2 regions of the Nocardioides sp. NPDC054178 genome follow, and region 2 is predicted to be linked to the other one. Evidence: riboswitches for the same ligand, from Rfam matches in the RefSeq annotation. Region 2 holds a riboswitch; the other holds the start of a gene.
The links. Region 2 has a riboswitch for cyclic di-AMP ahead of ACZ6WN_RS20215 (C40 family peptidase). Riboswitches for the same ligand answer to the same signal wherever they lie in the genome.
Positions count from the first base shown of each region.

Region 1: linked by a shared signal. The riboswitch ahead of ACZ6WN_RS28500 (C40 family peptidase) and the one ahead of ACZ6WN_RS20215 (C40 family peptidase) in region 2 are both predicted to bind cyclic di-AMP.

Region 1 covers NZ_JBVJKY010000011.1:41,687-51,904, reverse strand. The annotation lists gene ACZ6WN_RS28535 (ROK family glucokinase) at 1-387, opposite strand, end outside; gene ACZ6WN_RS28530 (hypothetical protein) at 391-813, opposite strand; gene ACZ6WN_RS28525 (ArsA family ATPase) at 816-2,036, opposite strand; gene ACZ6WN_RS28520 (SRPBCC family protein) at 2,033-2,479, opposite strand; gene ACZ6WN_RS28515 (AMP-dependent synthetase/ligase) at 2,612-4,405, shown strand; gene ACZ6WN_RS28510 (M48 family metallopeptidase) at 4,521-5,735, opposite strand; gene ACZ6WN_RS28505 (hypothetical protein) at 5,765-6,979, opposite strand; gene ACZ6WN_RS28500 (C40 family peptidase) at 7,017-8,003, opposite strand; cyclic di-AMP (ydaO/yuaA leader) riboswitch at 8,021-8,199, opposite strand; gene ACZ6WN_RS28495 (hypothetical protein) at 8,296-8,478, opposite strand; gene ACZ6WN_RS28490 (NYN domain-containing protein) at 8,602-9,867, shown strand; gene ACZ6WN_RS28485 (APC family permease) at 9,948-10,218, shown strand, end outside.
Region 2 covers NZ_JBVJKY010000005.1:349,490-359,707, forward strand. The annotation lists RNA gene ssrA (transfer-messenger RNA) at 1-101, opposite strand, end outside; gene smpB (SsrA-binding protein SmpB) at 197-676, opposite strand; gene ACZ6WN_RS20185 (peptidoglycan DD-metalloendopeptidase family protein) at 734-1,999, opposite strand; gene ftsX (permease-like cell division protein FtsX) at 2,053-2,961, opposite strand; gene ftsE (cell division ATP-binding protein FtsE) at 3,018-3,707, opposite strand; gene ACZ6WN_RS20200 (hypothetical protein) at 3,783-4,400, shown strand; gene ACZ6WN_RS20205 (alpha/beta fold hydrolase) at 4,537-5,316, opposite strand; gene prfB (peptide chain release factor 2) at 5,321-6,439, opposite strand; gene ACZ6WN_RS20215 (C40 family peptidase) at 6,580-7,398, opposite strand; cyclic di-AMP (ydaO/yuaA leader) riboswitch at 7,401-7,557, opposite strand; gene ACZ6WN_RS20220 (response regulator transcription factor) at 7,790-8,470, opposite strand; gene ligD (non-homologous end-joining DNA ligase) at 8,485-9,402, opposite strand; gene ACZ6WN_RS20230 (ATP-dependent DNA ligase) at 9,402-10,218, opposite strand, start outside.

The DNA of each region.
Region 1 (10,218 bases), on a different contig from region 2:
GTTGTCGACCTCGGCACCCGCGCCGTACTCGAACTCGCCCCACGCGGCCGCGTTGGCGTCGTTCTCGATCACGACCGGGAGCTCGAGGACCTTCTCCAGGCGCTCCTTGAGCGGTACGTCACGCCAGGCGATGTTGGGCGCGAACATGACCGTCGAGCGGCCCTTATCGATGTAGCCCGCGGCGCCGATGCCGACGCACTCGATCGGGTGGCGGGTCTTGAGCTCCTGGACCACCTCGATGATGGCGGCCTCGATCGCCTCCGGGCTCTTCGCCGGTGACTCGACGCGGTGGTCCTCGATGATGGTGCCGTCGTGGTCGACGACACCGCCGAGGATCTTGGTGCCCCCGACGTCGACACCGCAGGCCAGCTTCTTCGTCGTCGTCATGCCTCAGCTCCAGCCGTCGAGATCGATCCGGTCGACCTTCTCCGAGCGTCGCGCCCGGTCCCGGGTCGCATCTTCCTCAGCCCGCACGCCATCACCGTGTGCATCCTCGTCTTCACTAGGGCCAGCACCCGGACTCGTGGCCGCCGCGTTGAGCACCGTGACCGCGGCCTGCATCAACGATGCGGCAGCGCTGGCCAGGTGCACCTTGACCTCCGGACTCGACTCCCGGAGGACATGTACGGTACGGCACAGCGGGCAGTAGGCACACTCGGGAGCCCCGGTATCGAGATGCTCCCCGAGCCCCTCGGCGAAGTGGCCGATCCGGGAGTCCTTGGCCCACTCCCCGATGGCCTCCATCAACCGGCCGAGCTCCTCGGCGGTCGATCCCAACGGCTCGTCGGCCCACTCGTGGCGCTGCTGGCTCACGATTACTCGCTCTCGGTGTTCGTCGTCTGGCGAGAAAACGTTACTCGCAGCTCGCCACCCTCGACGCGCGCCCCGCTGACGCTCATCCGGGCGAGCGCGGCGGGAAGGGTCAGCAGGCGCCGGTAGGCCCCCACGGTGATGGCCAGCTCGTCGCCGTTGCGGCCCAGCTGCACCTGGTCACGCTCGACCCACTGCGCCAGCCCGGGCAGCGCCAGATGGACGATCGTGGCCTCGCCGGTGGTCTCGATGCGAAACGGAGCCGCGGTCTCGGGGGCGGCGAGCGGGTCGACGCTGCCGGACCAGGCGTACGCGGCCTCGGCGACCTCGCGCAGGTCCTCGACCCCCACCGGCTCGGTCGGCCGGTAGAACGAGCGCCAGACCGGCAGCCCCTCGAACGAGGCCCCGACGTCGCCGAGCACGTCGTCCTGGGCCTTGACCCAGCCGGCGCGCCAGTCGTCGGAGCCGCCGGCCGGGAAGATCCGGTTGGCGACGACACCGTCGACGCGGTAGCCGTAGAGGGACAGGGTCGTCCAGGACCGTCGTGCCTCGGCCAGCACGACCCGCTCGGGGGTCAGCACGATGCGTACGGAGGCCTCGGGGCCCGACAGCAGGGCACGGACCTCCGCGAGCTCGTCGTGGAGCCGGACCAGGGCGTCGAAGACGGAGTCGCCGGGCATCGGCACCCCGGCGGCCTTGGTCAGCACCGGCTTGAGCGCCCTCACCATCGAGCGCTGCATCGGGAGGATGCGCTCCAGATACCAGCCGAGGGCCTCGGGCAGGGCGAGCAGCCGCAGCGTCTCGGCGGTCGGGGCGCAGTCGACCACGATCGTGTCCCACTCGCCTGAGACCGCCGTCCGGCGAAGCTCCAGGAGGGCGAAGACCTCCTCGGCACCGGGGATGATGGTCAGCTCCTCGGCCGCGATCCGGTCCACCCCGATGGTGTCCAGGACGCTCAGCAGATAGCCCTGCACCTCCGCCCACGACTCCTCGAAGCGGCGCTGGGCGTCGACGTGCTGGACATAGAGGTTTTCGGCGACCTGGACGGGCTCGGAGCCGAGCGCGCCGTGCTCACCGGAGACGCCGAACGCGTCTCCCAGCGAGTGGGCGGCGTCGGTGGAGAGGACCAGGGTGCGCAGGCCGCGGGCCGCGGACAGCGCCGCGGTGCCGGCCGAGACGGTCGACTTGCCGACGCCGCCCTTGCCGGTGAAGAGAAGAATTCTCACGAAGGCGTGCCCTGCTTCTCGACTCTCTGCTTGAGGCCTCGCAGGGCGGTGTCGATCAGGACCTTCTCGCCCTTGCGCTTGAGCATGCCGATCAGCGGGATGCTCAGGTCGAGCGCGAGCCGGTAGGTGACCTCGGTGCGCCCGCCGAGGTCGCGCAGCACGTAGGCGCCGTCCATCGAGCGCAGCAGGTTGCCCTTGACCAGGGACCAGGTCACCTGGCGGTCGTCGTCCCAGTCGTAGGCCAGGGTGTACTCGTCCTTGATCGGCGCGACGTCCAGCACGAACCGGACCTGTTCGGCACGCCCGTCGACGCCGGTCTCGACGACGCTGACCTCCTGCATGCCCTTGGCCCAGGCCGGATAGGACTTGAAGTCCGCGATCACCGCCATCACTGCCGAGGGCGCGGCCTCGATCACGATCGTCGAGGTGGTCTGATCGGCCATCGGTGGTGTCCTCACTCCCTGACTTGCTAGGTGCCATGGAGCGTACCGGATAGCATCCCGGTGAAATGGTCGGGCTGTGACGGGGGTAACCTCCGGTTCGTACCCACCTACCATCAGTATGCGGAGGCCCTTGTGCGCGAGTTCTCCACGCCCGCGACGTACGTTGTTCCCCCCACCGGCAGTCTGAGCGACGATGTCGTCCGCAACGCCGCCGAGGCGCCCGATGCCGCCGTCCTCAGCCGGCCCGGCGCGGACGGCTCCTGGGTCGACGTGACGTCGTCCGAGTTCCTCGCTGAGGTCTCGGCGGTCGCCAAGGGACTGATCGCGGCGGGTGTCGGCGCTGGAGACCGGGTCGCGCTGCTCTCGAAGACGCGCTATGAGTGGACGCTGATCGACTACGCGATCTGGTTCGCGGGCGCGACGACGGTGCCGATCTACGAGACCTCCTCGGCCGAGCAGATCGAGTGGATCCTCCAGGACTCCGCCGCCGTGGCGATCATCGCCGAGGACGCCGGCCACATGAGCCGGATCAGCGAGGTCCGCGCGTCCTGCGCCGCGCTCAACAGCGTGTGGTCGCTCAACGACAACGCCGTCGACCTGCTGGTCAAGCTCGGCGCCGACATCACCGACGAGCAGCTCGAGGCCCGCCGCAGCGCGGTCACCCCCGACGACGCCGCGACGCTGATCTACACCTCCGGCACCACCGGCCGCCCGAAGGGCTGCGTGCTGACCCACGGCAACTTCATGTTCGAGCTCGGTGTCGTCGTCGACTCGCTCGACGGCCTGTTCAACATCGAGGGCCGCAGCACGCTGCTGTTCCTGCCGCTCGCGCACGTCTTCGCGCGGATCATCCAGATCGGCTGCATCACGTCCCGCACCCGCCTGGGCCACACCCCCGACATCAAGAACCTCGTCGCCGACCTCGGCACCTTCCGGCCGACCTTCGTGCTGGCCGTGCCGCGAGTCTTCGAGAAGGTCTACAACACCGCCTCGCAGAAGGCCGTGGCCGACGGCAAGGGCCGCATCTTCGACCTGGCCACCGAGGTCGCCATCGAATACTCCCGGGCCACCGAGACGGGCAAGGCGCCGTTCCTGCTCGCCGCCAAGCACAAGCTGTTCTCCAAGCTCGTCTACGGCAAGCTGCTCGCCGCGCTCGGCGGCAACTGCTCCTACGCGATCTCCGGCGGGGCGCCGCTCGGCGACCGCCTGGGCCACTTCTACCGGGGCATCGGCGTCACCGTCCTGGAGGGCTACGGCCTCACCGAGACGACCGGCGCGCTCACCGTCAACCTGCCCGAGGCGTTCAAGATCGGCACCGTCGGCCGGCCGATCCCCGGCACCTCGGTGCGGGTCGCCGACGACGGCGAGCTGCTCTTCAAGGGCGGCCAGGTGCTGAAGGAGTACTGGCAGAACCCCACCGCCACCGCCGAGGCCAAGACGGAGGACGGCTGGTTCCACTCCGGCGACCTCGGCGAGGTCGACGACGAGGGCTTCGTCAAGATCACCGGCCGCAAGAAGGAGATCCTGGTCACCGCCGGCGGCAAGAACGTCGCCCCGGCCGTCCTCGAGGACCGCCTGCGCGCCCACGTGCTCGTCGACCAGTGCATCGTCGTCGGCGACGGTCAGCCGTTCATCGGCGCGATCGTCACCATCGACCCCGAGGCGCTGCCCACCTGGGCCGAGGCCAACGGCAAGTCCGGCAACATCGAGGACCTCGTCGACGACGAGGACCTGCGCGCCGTGGTCCAGAGCGCCGTCGACGACGCCAACAAGGCGGTCTCGAAGGCCGAGTCGATCCGCAAGTTCGTGATCATCCCCGACTCCTGGACCGAGGAGGGTGGCCAGCTCACCCCCAGCCTCAAGCTCAAGCGCAACGTGGTCATGCGTGAGTTCTCGCACGAGGTCGACGCGCTGTACAGCAAGTAGAACTCAGGACGCCGAGTCGGCTCGTCCTGACCGAAATCTCTGCCGAGTCGGCTCGTTATGACGAGCCGACTCGGCGAGGATTCTCGTCAGGACAAGCCGACTCGGCCTTCTTTTCTCAGTCGAGAACGCGGTGAGCGATCGCGATCCGCTGCAACGTCGTCGGGTGGGAGCCGAACCACCACTGCGACCAAGCCTGCGGCGACGGGTCAGACAGACCCCGTACGCCGAGGTCGTGCTGCAGCCGGATGAACGACTCCAGGTCGCCGGTGGCATGGAGCGCGTCGACATCCGCACGAGCCTCGACGTGCCGGCTGAGGCCGTTCTGGATCGGCATCGCCAGCACGCTCGCCAGCGCGAAGACCGCCATCAGCATCGGGACGGCCTCGGGGGTGGCGTACTCGTCCTCGCGGCGGTAGGACAGCAGCAGGCCCAGCAGACCGACCCCGGCGACCGCGCCGGCGGCGCCGATCACGGTGCCGACCAGGACGTCGTCGTGCTTGGCGTGGGCGAGCTCGTGGGCCACGACGGAGAGCACCGCACCGCGCGCGGCCGCGCCCCGCTGGGAGTCGACCAGGTTGTCGTAGAGGACGACCCGGCGGGTGGAGCCGAAGCCGGTGACGTAGGCGTTGAGCGAGGTCGTACGCCGGGAGGCGTCGACCACCAGGACGTCGTCGAGCTCGACCCCCTCACGCTCGGCGATCGCCATCACCTCGGTGCGGAACTGGCCGCGCGGCAGCGGCTCGAAGTCGTTGAACAGCGGCTCGATGACCACCGGGTAGACGAACGAGCCGACGACCACCAGGGCCGCGACCAGGGCGGCGGCGACGGCCGGCCACCAGCGCCGGCCGAGACGGATGCAGGCGAAGAGGGCGAGCAGCGCCGCCGAGGTGGTCACGATGCCGACGGCCTGGTTCAGCAGCGAGTCGCCCAGCCAGGGGCCCCATGCCTGCCGGGAGAGCCCGTAGCGCATCTGCAGGCGGTGGATCGCCACCCCGAACGGCAGCGTCGCGACCCAGCCGACGAGCGTGACCACGGCGACCGCGAGCACCACCCGGAGCAGCCACGGCCCGCGCAGCCGCGCGACCAGGCGCCGACCCAGCGGGGTGAACCCGAGCACACAGGCGACCACCAGCGAGACGACGAGCGAGGCGCGGCTGATCCAGCGAGCGGTGCCGGAGTAGGCCAGCATCCGCTCGAGCTCCTCGGGGGTGAACACCTCGCGCTCGTCGGGCAGGTCCAGCGCGCCGCCCGGGTAGGGGTGCCACGGGATCAGCGCCCAGGCGAGCACCACGAACGCGACCGCCCCGAGAAGGAGAACCACCCAGGACACGCGTCGTGTTGTGACCACTTCTGCCCCCGTCATCGAGCCGATTCTGACAGACGGGTCCGCCAGCGGTCGGTCAGCTCGTCCTCCCCGAAGCCGAAGCCGGCCTGCAGCGCCTTCTCCAGACCGATGCCGCGCCCGGTCTCCTCGTAGAGGTCGACCAGCGCCTGCTCGCCGCCGGCCTCGGCGAGCACCTCGCAGGCGAGCCAGGCGGCTTCGTACTCGGCGCCGAAGTGCTCCGAGCGGGTGTTGAACTCGGCCTTGCCCGGCAGGTGGTCGGGGGCGCCGTTCTCGCGGACCTGGGCGAGGATCTGGCCGGCGGTCTTGGACAGCGGCAGCTCGGTGTCGCGGAGCGCGACGTAGTCGGCGAAGCCCTCGACCAGCCACATCGGCCGTCGGGTGTTGGTCGCGGCATCGGTGGCCGCGTGGGTGGCCTCATGGGTGATGACGACCTGGGCGCCAGGGGCGTCGAGGCCGCCGATGACGCCCTGGTTGACCCAGACGTGCAGCGGGGTGCCCACCTTCGTGGACCCGTCCACGGTCGCGGTCACCGCGGCGACGGCGGCGTAGGTCCCCCGCTGCGTGCCGAGCGCGGCGTCGAGCCCGGCCGCAGGCACCTCGAGGACCAGTCGCGGGTCCTTCCAGGGGATCACCTTGCGGACCCCGGCGACCGCGGTGGTGGCCAGCTCCGCGTAGCGGTCGGCGACCTCGGCGGAGGCCTGGACGACCACGAGGGTCGAGCCGGTGCGACGCACCTCGACCGGTCCGCTGAGCCACAGCGGCATCCGGGTCCCCTGGGCCGCCGAGAACCCGGTGATCGCACCCTCGGCATCGAAGCCGACCTTCAGCTCCTCGGTCAGCACCGGGTCGCCAGGAGTACGCCACGACATCTCGACGTCGGCCGTCCAGGCGCCGTCCGGCTCCACGTTGCCCGACTCCGCGACGTACCTCGCGGTGACGTCCTCGATGCCGATGGCGTGCGCGTTGCTCACCGCCACTGCGGCGGCGTCCTCGCCGTCGGGCTCCGCCCCGTCACGTACGTCCTCGACCAGCGCCTGCAGCGAGGCCCGTGCGCCTTCCGTGTCGGCGCGCACGACCGGCGCGGTGGTCGGGGTCGGCGCGACGTACTCGCCACCGCCGGTCAGCCGCCAGCCGACGAACCCGGCGAGCAGCATCACCAGCACCAGCCCGGCCCCGATGATGGCGGGGTGAGCCCGGAGGCGGGAAAGAAGAGAGCCGACCGTTCGCACCTGCGAACGATCGGCCTCTTCGGGGTGTTCGGTCAACTCAGCCCGGGCGGACGGCGCCCGTGTAGGGCATCTCGTCCATCGGGGAGACCTTCACACCGGTGCTCGGGTTGGAGGCGTGCACGATCATGCCGTTGCCGATGTAGATGCCGACGTGGCTGATCGGGCTGTAGTAGAAGACCAGGTCGCCGGGGGCGAGCTGGTCACGCGAGACCTGGGGTCCGCTGCTGTACTGCGCCGAGGAGGAGTGCGGGAGCGAGACGCCGGCCTGGCCCCAGGCGCCCATGGTGAGGCCGGAGCAGTCCCACGACTCGGTGCCGGTGGCGCCGTAGACGTAGGAGTCGCCGACCTGGGCGAGGGCGTAGTCGACGGCCACCTTGGCGCGGCCCGAGGGCGGCGGCAGGTTGGAGGGGATGCTGGTGTCGGTGGACTGGAACTCCTCCAGCTCATCGGCCTCCAGCTCGTCGAGCTCGGCCTGGGCCGCCTCGTACTTCTTGTCGATCTCGCTCTTCTTCTGCTGCATGGTCGTCTTGACCTTGGCCACCTGGGACTTGGCGTCCTCGGTGGCCTCGCGGCGCACCTGGAGAGCCTCCGCCTCGGTGTTGTACCGAGCCAGCAGGTCGGCCTGCAGGGCGTTGTAGGACGAGACGGTGGAGAGACCGGCGAGGAACTCCTGCGGGTCCTCGGAGGTGATCACCTGGCCGACGGCAGAGACGTCGGAGCCCTCGAACTGCCGCAGCACGGAGTCACGGAGCTCGGCGCGGATCTTGTCGAGCTCCTTGCTCTGACGCTTCTCGTCGGCGTTGAGGTCCTCGAGCTGGTCCTTGAGGTCCTGGAGCCGAAGCTTGGCGTTGCTGTAGTCCTCGTTGGCTGCCTCGGCCTGGGTGTAGAGCTTGTCGACCTTCTTGCGAACGTCGTCGATGTCGGGCTCTGCCTGGGCGGGGGTCGCTGCGGGAATGATCCCGGCGACTCCGATGGCGGCGATGCCGGCTGCTCCGGCAATGAGTCGCTTCCGGTCGCGTGTCACGAGCGGACGGTCTCCTTGTGTGTAGTCGTAGACGCCTACCGGGTGAGCTGACGGGTTCAGGCACGACCTGCCTTACCACCGCTCCTCGATCTGGTCTCCCAGATCGCTCTTGCGGCGGATACACCCCAGATGATCGGTGTGGTTCCCCGGCTCCTGGCCCGCCCCGAAGCGGGCCTGGACTAAGCGCGACACCCGCGTGGGCCGGTTGACCCACTCCCACGAGCGCCAAGTTCCTGCGCACACTAGCCGACGGCATCCCCCACCTGCCAACCACCCACGCCCAAAAGTTCGGCTACATACCTTCCACCATGCGCAGCGGCGGGACCAGGCCACCCTCGGCCAGCACGTCGAGCGCCCGGCGCTCGTCGTCCTCGATGGTCAGCTCCGGGGGCGGCCCCAGAAGCACGGTGACCACGCAGTCGTGGCACGCCAGTCCCCGCACGAGGCAGGTGTCACAGTCGATTCTCGTCGTCATGTGAGTGACGGTCTCACCGAGCACCGACATTTTTGCTTTCGTCCGGTTGCGTCCGGCGTGTCACCACCATCGCAGCACGGTATTCGAGGCGGCGATCGCGGACCGGGTCCCTACACTTGGCACATGGAGGTCTTCGCGTACGCGACGCTCCCCGACACGGTCCGGGGGCGCATCGTCGCGCTCACGGCCGGGGTGCTTCCCGACGTGGTGCGCCTGCCGCCCGCGCTCAAGCGAATCGCCGACTTCGCGCCCGCCCGGCGCGCCAAGGCCGGCGGCGCGATGATCGCCTCGGTGCTCGAGAGCGACGAGGAGGTCCGGGAGAAGGTCGGCAGTCAGCTGCGCCCGGCGTACGTCACCGAGGGCTCCCCCGACGACGTCGTGCTACCCGAGGACCCGACCGAGGCGGCCGCGGTCGTCTGGCTCCTCCGCCCCGACGCCTGGGAGGTCTCGCTCAAGGAGGCCCTCGACCGGCTGGAGGCCGCCGCGGTGCCGGCGGTCGACGCCGAGGTGGCCCGCCTGCGCAGCAAGCTGGCCGCGGCCGAGGACGAGATCCGTGAGGTGCGGGCCGACCGCAAGGCCCGCCTCGACGACCTCAAGGCCGACAACACCCTCCTGCGACGCAAGCTCGGTGAGGCCCGGGCCGCCGCACGCGAGGCCGGCACGGGGCTGGACGAGGCCCTGACCGAGACCCGCGCTGCGCTCGCCCGCGCCGAGGACGAGCTCGCCGCGCGCGACCGCCAACTGCGGCAGCTCCGCAGCCAGATCGACAAGCTCGAGCGCGAGGCCGCCGCCGAGCGGCGTACGTCCAAGACCGACCGGGAGGACGCCTCGCTGCGCGCCCGGTTCCTGCTCGACACGCTGCTCGACGCGGCCGGGGGGCTGCGTCGCGAGCTGGCGCTGCCGCCGGTCACCGGCACTCCGGGTGAGCGGGTGGAGGCCGAGCTGACCTCCGCGGACGCCGCCGCCGGTGCCGGGGTGACCAGCAGCGCCCACCTCGAGCAGTTCCTGGCGATGCCGCGGGTCCGGCTGATCATCGACGGCTACAACGTCTCCAAGGCGCTGTGGCCCGACTCCGCGCTCGATGCCCAGCGGCTGCGGCTGCTGCGGGCGATCGCCCCGATCGCTGCCCGCACCGGCGCCGAGACGACCGTCGTCTTCGACGCCCACTCCGCATCCGTACGTCCCACGGCCGTGCCTCCTCGCGGCGTCAAGGTGCTCTTCTCCCCCGAGGGCGTCATCGCCGACGACGTCATCCGCGACCTCGTCGACGCCGAGCCCTCCGGCCGCGTCATCCTGGTCGCCACCGACGACGCCGAGGTCGTCAAGGACGTACGCCGCGCCGGCGCGCGCACCGTCCCGCTCTCCTCGCTCTCGCCCCTGCTCGGCTGATCCAGCCGGCTTCCTGCGCCGCACCGCCTGATTCGATAGGTTCTCTCGACGTCGAATCATCGGGAGTGGGAGACCAGCGCGTGCGGCACACCCTCAGCGCGATCGCCAGGATGATCCTGTGCGCCGCGGGATTCGTGATGTCCATCTACGGCAGCGTCCAGCTCAACGCGCTCAAGTCGCCGGGATTTCGTGACCTGATGCACGAGTCGAGCTTCTGGATCGCCGCCGTCGGCGGCATGATGACCGCGATCGCGTTCGAGGCGATGCGGCGGGCGCAGGTTCCCGCCGCTCCCCAGGGCCCCGAGCCCGTCACGCCCGTCACACCCGTCACGCCGGTCGAGGTGGTGGCGC
Region 2 (10,218 bases):
GTTGGCAGTTATTGGTTTCCAGCGATCGTTTACGAGATGACGCTGGCTCCTCGACCCGCTTCCCCTGGGAGCAACGTCCCAAGTCGAAACCGATCAGCCCCTTTTGAGTTTTCAATGCCCGTTGTCCAGGCAGTAAGAGAACACTACAGGCCCCTGCCCGCATTCCCCACTCGGTTATTGCCGCCGCAGGCGACCGCTACCCCTTCATCCCCTTGAGCTTGCGCCCGACCTCGACCTCGGCCTCCCGCTTGGCCGTACGCTCGGCGATCGTGTTGCGCTTGTCCCACGACTTCTTGCCCTTGGCGACGCCGATCTCGACCTTGGCGCGGCCGTTGAGGAAGTAGAGCGCGAGGGGGACGACGGTGAGGCCCTTCTCGGCGACCTTGCGCTCGATCTTGTCGATCTCGGCACGGTGCAGGAGGAGCTTGCGCTTGCGCCGGGCGGCGTGGTTGGTCCAGGTGCCGTTGAGGTATTCGGGGATGTGGATCCCGTGGATCCAGGCCTCGCCGCGGTCGATGTCGACGAAGCCGTCGACCAGGGAGGCGCGACCCTCACGCAGCGACTTCACCTCGGTGCCCTGCAGGACCATGCCGGCCTCGTAGGTGTCCTCGATGTGGTAGTCGTGTCGCGCCTTCTTGTTCTGCGCGATCATCTTGCGCCCCTGCTCCTTCGCCATTCGTCCATTCTCTCAGGAGGACGGTCACGACCGCGAAACGTTTAGCCGGCCCAACGATCAGCCGATGAGCGGCATCGGGTCGACCGGGGTCCCGTCGCGCAGGATCGTGAAGTGCAGGTGGCAGCCCGTGGACCAGCCGGTGGTGCCGGCGTACGCCACGGTGTCACCGCGCCCGACGGTCCCCGAGCGCGCGGCGTAGCTGGAGATGTGGTTGTAGACGGCGGTGTAGGAGTGGCCGTTGACCTGGCCGAGATAGAGGTGCAGGCGGTTGCCCCACACGCTCGAGTAGGAGGTCGAGATGATCTGCCCGGAGTCGACAGCGCGCAGCGGGACACCGCACGGCGCGTGGAAGTCGGTGCCGTTGTGCAGGGAGACGTAGCCGTAGATCGGGTGCTTGCGGATGCCGTAGGGCGAGGTGACGTAGGTGTCGCTCACCGGCATCGTGAAGAGACCGCCGACCGAGCCGACGTTGCGGTCGGCCCCGGACCCGGCGGAGGCGAGCGAGCGGATCTTCGTACGCAGCGCCGACTCCTCGGCCTCGAGCTTGCGCAGCTCGGCGGCGTCCGCCGCCCTGGCCGCCTCGGCCGACCGCTTCGCGGTGGCTGCCTGGTCGGCGAGCGTGGACATCTCGGCGTGCGCCGCGGCGGCCTGGTCCCGGAGCGAGTCGACCTCGGCGACGAGCTCCCGGGCCTTCTTCTCCTTGGCCGCGATCGCGTCGGTCGCCTCCTGCACCTCGCCCTCGCGGACCACGAGCATCGTCTCGGTCGCCTCCATCCGCTGGAGGGTGGCGTCCTGGCCCGCGGAAGCCGCCTCGACGTACGTCTGCTGGCGCATCAGGTCCTCGAGCGAGCCTCCGGAGAGCAGGGCCGCCGCCTGGGCGAGCCGCGGGTCTCCCCCGGTGAACCGGGTCAGGATCTCGTCACGCATCTCCTCGCGCTGCACCTTGACCTCGGCCTGGCCCTCGGCGAGCTCCCGCTTCGCCTCGGCGAGCAGCCGCTTCTGCTCGGCGAGCTCGGCCTCGAGCTCGGCATGGGCGGCCTGTGCCTCCGCGAGCCTGGCGTTGAGCTCGTCGAGACGGCTCTGGGCCCGGTCGAGCTTCTTCCGGGCAGCGTCGTACGTCGCCGATGCCTCGCGCAGCCCCTTGCTGGAGTGCTCCAGGTCCTCGGCAGCGGCCTTCTGGTCCCGCTGGACCTCCCGCTGCTCCTGCTCGAGCCGGTCCTTCTCGTCCGCTGAGGACGGCAAGGACGGCGAGAGCAGGACGGTAGCCACCACTGCGCAGCTGAGCGCAGCAGCCAGCCGACCGGCACGGGGGAAGGCGCGCACGGATCAACCTCGGTCTGTGGGAAGTGTTACCGAACGACGGTAGGGGATCCGGATCAGACCTTGATGTATTTCCTCGTGAGCAAGAGTGTCGGGACGAGCGTCAGCAGGATGCCGAGGATCGCGACGATCGCGAAGGAGCTGAAGAACTCCTCCCAGCCGACCCACTGGGTCACCGCGGTGGCGGAGAGCCGCTGCTCGACGCCGAAGTACATCACCGCGGCCAGCGCGATCCCGGACAGCCCGATCCCGACCAGGGCCACCACGAGCGACTCCAGGAGGAACGGCAGCGCGATGTAGAGGGTCGAGGCGCCGACCAGCCGCATGATCCCGATCTCGCGGCGGCGGGCGAAGGCGGCCAGCCGGATGGTGTTGGCGACCAGCAGCAGCGCCGCGATGACCAGCACGATCGCGCCGACCAGGGCCGCGCTCTGCAGCCCGTCGACCGCGGCCAGGATAGGCCCGGTGACCTCGTGGACGTCGCCGACGTGGTCGATGCCGTCCAGGCCGGCGACCGCCTCGATGATCTCGGCGGAGTGGTGCGGGTCGGTCATCGTGACCCAGTAGGACTCCCACATGTCGCTGGACTTCACCACCGGGTCCGGACCGCTGACGCCTTCGACGTCGAGAGCCTGCAGCCGCTTGTAGGCCTGCTCCTGGCTCTCCTCCTCGATCTTGTCGACGTAGCGGTTGTCGTCGAGGGCGTCGGTGATGACCTTCTTCTGGCTGTCGTCGACGGCGCCGGCGCACTGCGGGTTGCGGTCGTTGGCGCCGTTGCACATGTAGAAGGTGATCTGCAGCTCGTCACCCCAGACCTCCTCGGTCAGCTGGGCCTGCTCACGAAGCAGCAGGCCGACGCCGGCGAGGGTGAGCGAGACGAGCAGCGTCAGGGCCACCGCGACGTGCATCGACAGGTTGCGGCGTAGCCCCTGGCGGAGCTCGGTGAATACATAGCGCAGCTGCATGACGGGTCGAGAAACCTTTTCTGGGCGTTGAGCCTGGTCGGGGTGAGGGGGCGGGCTCAGAACTGAGCGCCGTACCCGCCCTGCACCTGGTCGCGTACGAGGTGGCCGTGCTCGAGCTCGATGACGCGCTTGCGCATCTGGTCGACCATCTGGACGTCGTGGGTCGCCATCACGATGGTGGTGCCGGACCGGTTGATCCGGTCGAGCAGACGCATGATGCCGACGGTGTTGCCGGGGTCGAGGTTTCCGGTGGGCTCGTCGGCGATCAGGATCATCGGCCGGTTGATGAACGCGCGGGCGACGGCGACGCGCTGCTGCTCGCCACCGGAGAGCTCGTCGGGCATCCGGTCGCCCTTGCCGTCGAGACCGACCAGCTCGAGCGTCTCCGGGACGCGCTGCTGGATCTCGCGGTTGGAGTGACCGGTCACCTGCATCGCGAAGGCGACGTTCTCGGCGACGTTCTTGTTGGCCAGCAGGCGGAAGTCCTGGAAGATCGTGCCGACCTGGCGGCGCAGCCGCGGCACCTTCCAGCCGGCGAGCCGGTTGATCTCCTTGCCGGCGACGTAGACCCGGCCGGTGGTCGGTCGCTGCTCGCGCAGCATCAGCTTGAGCGCCGTCGACTTCCCCGAGCCGGACTGGCCCACGAGGAAGACGAACTCCCCCTTCTGGATGTCGATCGAAAGGCTGTTGAGGGCGGGGCGCGCCTGCCCTGGGTAGGCCTTGCTGACCTTCTCGAAGCGGATCACCGCACCGAGGGTAGTGCAACGGTGGGTGGGCTCAACACTTCGGCTCTGAGATACCTGCCCCTGTACTCTGACGGCGTGCGCTCTGCAGTCCGGATTCTCATCGGTGCCGTGGTCCTCACCGCGATCGCGGTCGGGGTCGGCGTGCTCACCCTGAAAGACGACGAGCCCGAGGTCCCCGAGGTGAAGGGCGACCTCAGCACCGCTGACACCACCACGATGCACGTACGCCGCGGCGCGTTCTGCGACCGGGTCCCGACCGAGGACGCGACCGAGGCCCTCGGCGGCGCGGCCACCGAGAAGAAGGCCTACGGCGACGGCGACCAGACCGCCATCTCGAGCCAGGTCAGCGACGTCGCCCAGGAGTACGGCTGCATCTGGACCGGCCCGGAGGGCTCGGCCACCTCGGCGCGAGCCTGGGTCTTCGCCCCGCCGGTGACCCTGGACTGGGCCACGCAGATGACCAAGAGCGTGCCCAAGGGCTGCAAGGCCGCCTCCACACCGGCGTACGGAAAGCCGTCGGTGACCCTCACCTGCACCGACGCGAAGAAGCAGCCGAAGGTGGTCTACCGCGGCCTCTTCGGCGACGCCTGGCTCTCCTGCGAGCTCACCGGCAAGGCCGGCGAGCCGACCGCGACGCTGCAGAAGCGCGCCTCCCGCTGGTGCCTGGTCACCCTCACCGCGGCCGCCGCCTGACTCCTGCCCGCGCCGATCGGGCCTGCGAAACCGGCGCGTCGTTTGCATCGACCCAAAGTCGAGTGCTTTAATCGACTTAGTCGCTCGGGCCGGGTAGGCACCTCACCGGGCGGCGTGCGCCGCCGCGGGCACTGAGTCAGAGCAGAGCCGGCTGGCGAGAGCGGGTGGGGTCCTTAGGGATGGGGACCCCACCCGCGACGCGGGGCTCGTCGCCTCCAGCCCGCGACGCGAGCCAGGCCAGGACGGTGTCGGCGAACTCGGCAGGCTGGTTGCGATGCACGAAGTGACCCACGTCGAAGTGGACGAGATCGGCCTTCGGGATCCGCCGGGCGACCTTCTCGAGGTCCGCGAGCGGGATGTGGCTGTTGCCGCCACCGGCCACGATCAGCGTCGGCATGGGCAGCAGCTCGAGCTGCGCCCACATCCAGGCGTCATACGTCGTCGCCTCGACCAGCAGGGACGCGATGCACTCCCAGTCGTGGGGCGTCGGCCTGGCCGCGCGCCCGGGCGACCGGCGCTCGCGCGGCGCGGGCGGCACGACGTCCTCGATGACGAGCCGGGAGACCAGGTCGGGTCGGTGCATCGCGACCAGGAGGGCGACGTTGCCGCCGGTCGAGTGGCCGACGACCACGGCACCCGAGATCCCGAGCGCGTCCATCGCGACGATGACGTCGTCGGCGATGAGCCGGTGGGAGTACTCCGAGGCCCAGTCCGAGTCCCCGTGACCACGCAGGTCGAAGGCATGGACCCGGTGCCCGACCGCGAACGGCGGCACCACCCCCTGCCACCTCTTCGCACTGCCTCCGAGCTCGTGCAACAGCACCATCGGCACCCCGTCCTCGGGGCCGCAGGCGTCATAGACGTACGCCGCCCCGCGGCCCGGGAGTGGAAGCCTGGTGCGCGTCAGCGCAACCATCAGGTCAGTTCTGGTCGGCCTTCTCGGCGCCGCGGCGCCACCGGATGCCGGCCTCGAGGAACCCGTCGATGTCCCCGTCGAAGACCGCCTGGGGGTTGCCGGTCTCGTAGGACGTACGCAGATCCTTGACGATCTGGTAGGGGTTGAGGACGTAGTTGCGCATCTGGTCGCCCCAGGATGCGGCGACGTCGCCCTTGAGCTCCTTGAGGTGCGCCTCCTCCTCGGCCTTCTTCAGCGCGAGCAGCTTGGCCTTGAGGACGATCATCGCGGCGGCCTTGTTCTGCAGCTGCGACTTCTCGTTCTGGCAGGAGACCACGGTGCCGGTGGGGATGTGGGTCAGCCGCACCGCCGAGTCGGTGGTGTTGACCGACTGGCCGCCGGGGCCCGAGGAGCGGTAGACGTCGACCTTGATGTCGTTCTCGTCGAGCTCGATCTCGTCGGTCTGCTCCAGCACGGGCACGACCTCGACCGCGGCGAAGGAGGTCTGCCGACGACCCTGGTTGTCGAAGGGGCTGATCCGCACCAGGCGGTGGGTGCCGGCCTCGACGGAGAGGGTGCCGTAGGCGTAGGGGGCGTGGATCGCGAAGGTGGCGGACTTGAGCCCGGCCTCCTCGGCGTAGGAGGTGTCGAAGACCTCCACGGGGTACTTGTTGCGCTCGGCCCAGCGGACGTACATCCGCATCAGCATCTCGGCGAAGTCGGCGGCGTCGACGCCACCGGCGCCGGAGCGGATCGTGACCAGGGCCTCGCGGGAGTCGTACTCCCCCGAGAGCAGGGTGCGGATCTCCAGGCTCTCGACGGCCTTCTTGACCCGGCCGAGCTCGGCCTCGGACTCGGCGAGCGTGTCGGCGTCGCCCTCCTCCTGAGCCATCTCGACCATCAGGCCGAGGTCCTCGATGCGGGTGGCGAGCTCGGTGAACTTGTTGAGCTCTCCCTGCAGCAGGGAGAGACGTCCGGTGACGCGGGTGGCGTTGTCCTGATCGTCCCAGAGGTCGGGCGCGGCGACCTGCTCGCCGAGGTCGGCGATCTCCTTGCGCATCGCGTCCAGGTCCAGCACCTGGCCGATGGTCTGCATCGTTGCCTGGAGCTGCTTGATCTCGGTGTCGAATTCGGGGCCTGCCACGTCTTACAGGTTACTTGACGCCTGGTGCCGCACCCGATTCGCCGACCCACTCCTCCTCCCCGAGTTATGCGCTCGCCCTCCGGTACGGGGACCGGAGGGCGAGCGCCAGGGGGATATGTGGGGTGAGGACCCCGAGAACCTCAGGCCTGGTGGGTCGAACCGGCGAACCAGCCGTCCCAGGCGGCCTCTTCACGAACGGACGCGCCCGGCTTGGGGGCGTGCAGCATGATCGCCTGACCATTCTCCCACCGCAGGAAGATGCCGACGTGGTAGACGGGGCTCCCCCAGAACATCAGGTCGCCGCGCTGGATCTGGTCGTTCGGGACCGTCGGCAGGGCAGCGGCCTGGTCCCGGGAGACCCGGGGAAGCTCGATGCCGGCGGCGCTGAAGGCGTACTGCGTCAGGCCGGAGCAGTCGAACGAGCTGGGACCGGTGGCACCCCAGACGTACGGGTCGCCGATCTGCTCCGAGGCGACGCTGATCGCGCGCTCGATCTTGCCCTCCCGGCTCGCGGCGAAGGCCTTCGCCTCGGCCTCGGCCTTCTTCTTCGCCTCGGCGGCCTTCTTGGCGGCGATCGCCGCCTTGCGCTTCGCCTCGGCCGCCTTGCGGGCTGCCTCGGCCTTGCGCTCCTGCACCTCGACAGCCCTCTCGAGCTGCTTGATGTCGGTGAGCATCGCCGTGGGGGTGGCCGAGGCCTCCAGGGTCGGAGCCTCCACCACCTTGGCCGCCTCGACGGTGGACTCGACGGTGGTCGTGTCGTGGGAGACGGGGGCTGCTGCGTTGGCGGCGGGCACCGCCACCAGGGCGCCGGCGGCGATGCCGCTGGCAAGGGTGATGCGGCCGATGAGCTTGCTGTGGCCGCTGATGGATCCTGCGATCGTCCGGGCGATCGAGGCGTTCGGCGACCGGAGCGGGCGCGGCGTGCCTCGATGGGCAGGAGGAGATACGGACTTGGACATGCGTGAGTTCCTTCCCACGCCTGCGAGGTGAGCTGTCGGGTTCGGGCTAGAAGGTTGCCCGGCCATCGTGCGATGGCTTCACCCCAAGCGACCGTCCGAGTTAGTCGCGTGGAACTTGGGTCCCCCGCTCCTGTCCCATACGTACTGCTGAATGTGAGGGTGATGGGGGTTCAGTCGTAGGGGCCGGCTTCCGGAGGGACAGGATTCGGCGTGTACCGGGGCCGGTCGTGCGTTCTGCACGGCTCAACCAAGGTGACACGCGATCTGGGACGGATCCAATCCCGCATGCTCGCTCCTCGAGCACATTCCGCGTGGTTACGCGTGTTTTTGCCGTCGTTTGTGAGTCATCTCACGCGTTGAACCCGCATATGACGCCGTGTCGGACTTGCGTTTACTCCGCTGCTTCGAGACGGAAACCGACGCCGCGGACCGCGACGACCTTCTCCTGGACACCGGCCGCCTCGAGCTTCTGGCGCAGGCGTCCGACGGTGACGTCGAGCGTCTTGGTCGAGCCGTACCAGTTCTCGTCCCAGACCTCGGCCATCAGCCGGTCACGGGAGACGACCTTGTCGCGGGAGGCGGCCAGGACGGCCAGGAGCGCGAACTCCTTGCCGGTCAGGGTCACCTCGCGCTCGCCGGCGTAGACCCGGTGGGCAGCCACGTCGATGCGCAGAGCGTCGTCGTCGGCGCCGGGCTCGACCGGACCCGAGCGGCGCAGGAGGGCGCGGACCCGCGCCTGGAGGACGGCCAGCGCGAACGGCTTGGCCAGGTAGTCGTCGGCACCGGCGTCGAGACCGACCACCAGGTCGATCTCGGCGTCACGGGCGGTGAGGATCATGATCCCGCCCTCGTAGCCGTTGTCACGGGCGGCCTTGCAGACCTCGAGGCCGTCCATGTCCGGAAGGCCGAGGTCGAGCAGCACCAGCTCGGCGTCGTAGGGAGGCGCCAGCAGCTCCAGCGCCTTCTTGCCGGAGTCGACCCAGGTGACGTCATAGCCCTCACGCTGGAGCGTGCGCACCAGGGGAGCAGCGATGTCCTCTTGGTCTTCTACGACAAGCACGGAGTTCGACATGAAGAGAACAATAGTTACAGCCCCGTAGGGCTTGTGAAGAGATCCCCCCTTTCAGATAAGCGCGTGATCACATTGTTAGGTCCCAGCTGATCGATGCCGAGCGGATCCTCGGCCCCTTCGGTGACCTCGTCCCAGGTGACCGGGGCCGCGACCGTCGGGATCTCCTTGCCCCGCAGCGAGTACGGGCAGATCGTCGTCTTCGACCCCGAGTTCTGCGACCAGTCCAGGAAAACCTTGCCTGACCTGCGACTTTTGGTCATCGTCGCGGTGACCTTGCGCGGGTGGGCCTTCTGGAGCTCCTCGGCGACCTCCTTGGCCAGCGCCGTGGCGACGTCCGGCTCGACGGGCTCCGGCAGGGCGGCGTACAGGTGCAGGCCCTTGCTTCCGCTCAGCACCGGGGTCGCGGAGAGATCTCGGGCGCCGAGCGCCTCGCGCACGAGCAGCGCCACCTCGCAGCACTCCTGCAGACCGGCCGGCTCGCCCGGGTCGAGGTCGATCACGATCCGGTCGGCCCCGGCCGGAGTGCCGTCGGCGCCGACCGTCCACTGGTGGACGTGCAGCTCCAGCGCGGAGAGGTTCGCGGCCCAGGTGAGAGCGGCGAGGCTGTCGAGGATCGGAAAGGTGAGTGTTCCCTCTTTGTGGTCGGCGGTTCGCGAACCCGTTGTCGGGACGGTGACGGTGCGGACCCAGCTCGGGGTGCCGGCCGGGGCGTTCTTCTCAAAGAACGACATGTCGCCGACGCCGTGCGGCCAACGGATCCTCGTCACCGCACGGTCCGCGAGCTGGGGAAGGAGCGCCGAGGCGACCTGGGCGTAGTAGTTGAGCACCTCCCCCTTCGTCATGCCGGTGCGTGGATAGAGCACCTTGCTGAGACTGGTCAGGGTCAGGACGCGCCCGTCGACCTCGACGCGTACCTCTTCTCGTTCGACCATCACAGATCCTCCGGTGAGACGTCGTCCCTGATCCCGATGAAGCTCGGCTGCCGCAGCCGGCCCTTGTAGCTCGACGCCGCGACGGCGCTGCCGTGGGTCTCCACCTCGACGACGAGGAGCGGCTCGACCCAGTGGGTGCCCCGGGCGTCGATCGACGGCACTCCGCCGTCGGGGTCGACGTCGGGGCCGGCGAAGGGGCTGTGGCCGGTCTCGCGGAGCAGCTCCCCGAGCCGCTGGGCGCGCTTGCCGGTGATGCCGCTGCCGACCCGCCCGCGGTAGATCAGACCCTCGGGCGTCGGCTGCCCGACGAGCAGGGCGCCGAGACGTTCGGTGCCGCCCTCGGTGCCCACCTCGGGCCGCCAGCCGCCGACCACCAGGGAGGCCCGGTAGCGGTGGGCCAGCTTCACCCAGTCCTTGCTGCGTTCGCCGGGCCGGTAGCGGCTGCTCCGCCGCTTGGACACGATCCCCTCCAGCCCCTGCGCCCGCGTCACCTCGTGGAGCATCCGGCCGTCGTCGTACGTCGGCGGCACCTGCCAGCTCGACAGCTCCCCGCTCTCGAAGAGGTCCTCGAGGAGCTGGCGGCGCGCGGTCCACGGCTCCTCGATGAGCAGCCGGCCGTCGAGACGGAGGAGATCGAAGACCATGTACGTCGCCGGGATCCGCTCCGCGAACCGTGCCGCCCGGCGGGCGTCGCGGTTGTGCATCCGGTCCATGAGCACCCGGAAGTCGGGCAGCCCGGCGTCGTTGAGCGCGATCACCTCGCCGTCCACGACGATGTCGCGTTCCGGGCCCGTCGCGATCTCAGGCCAGGCCGGG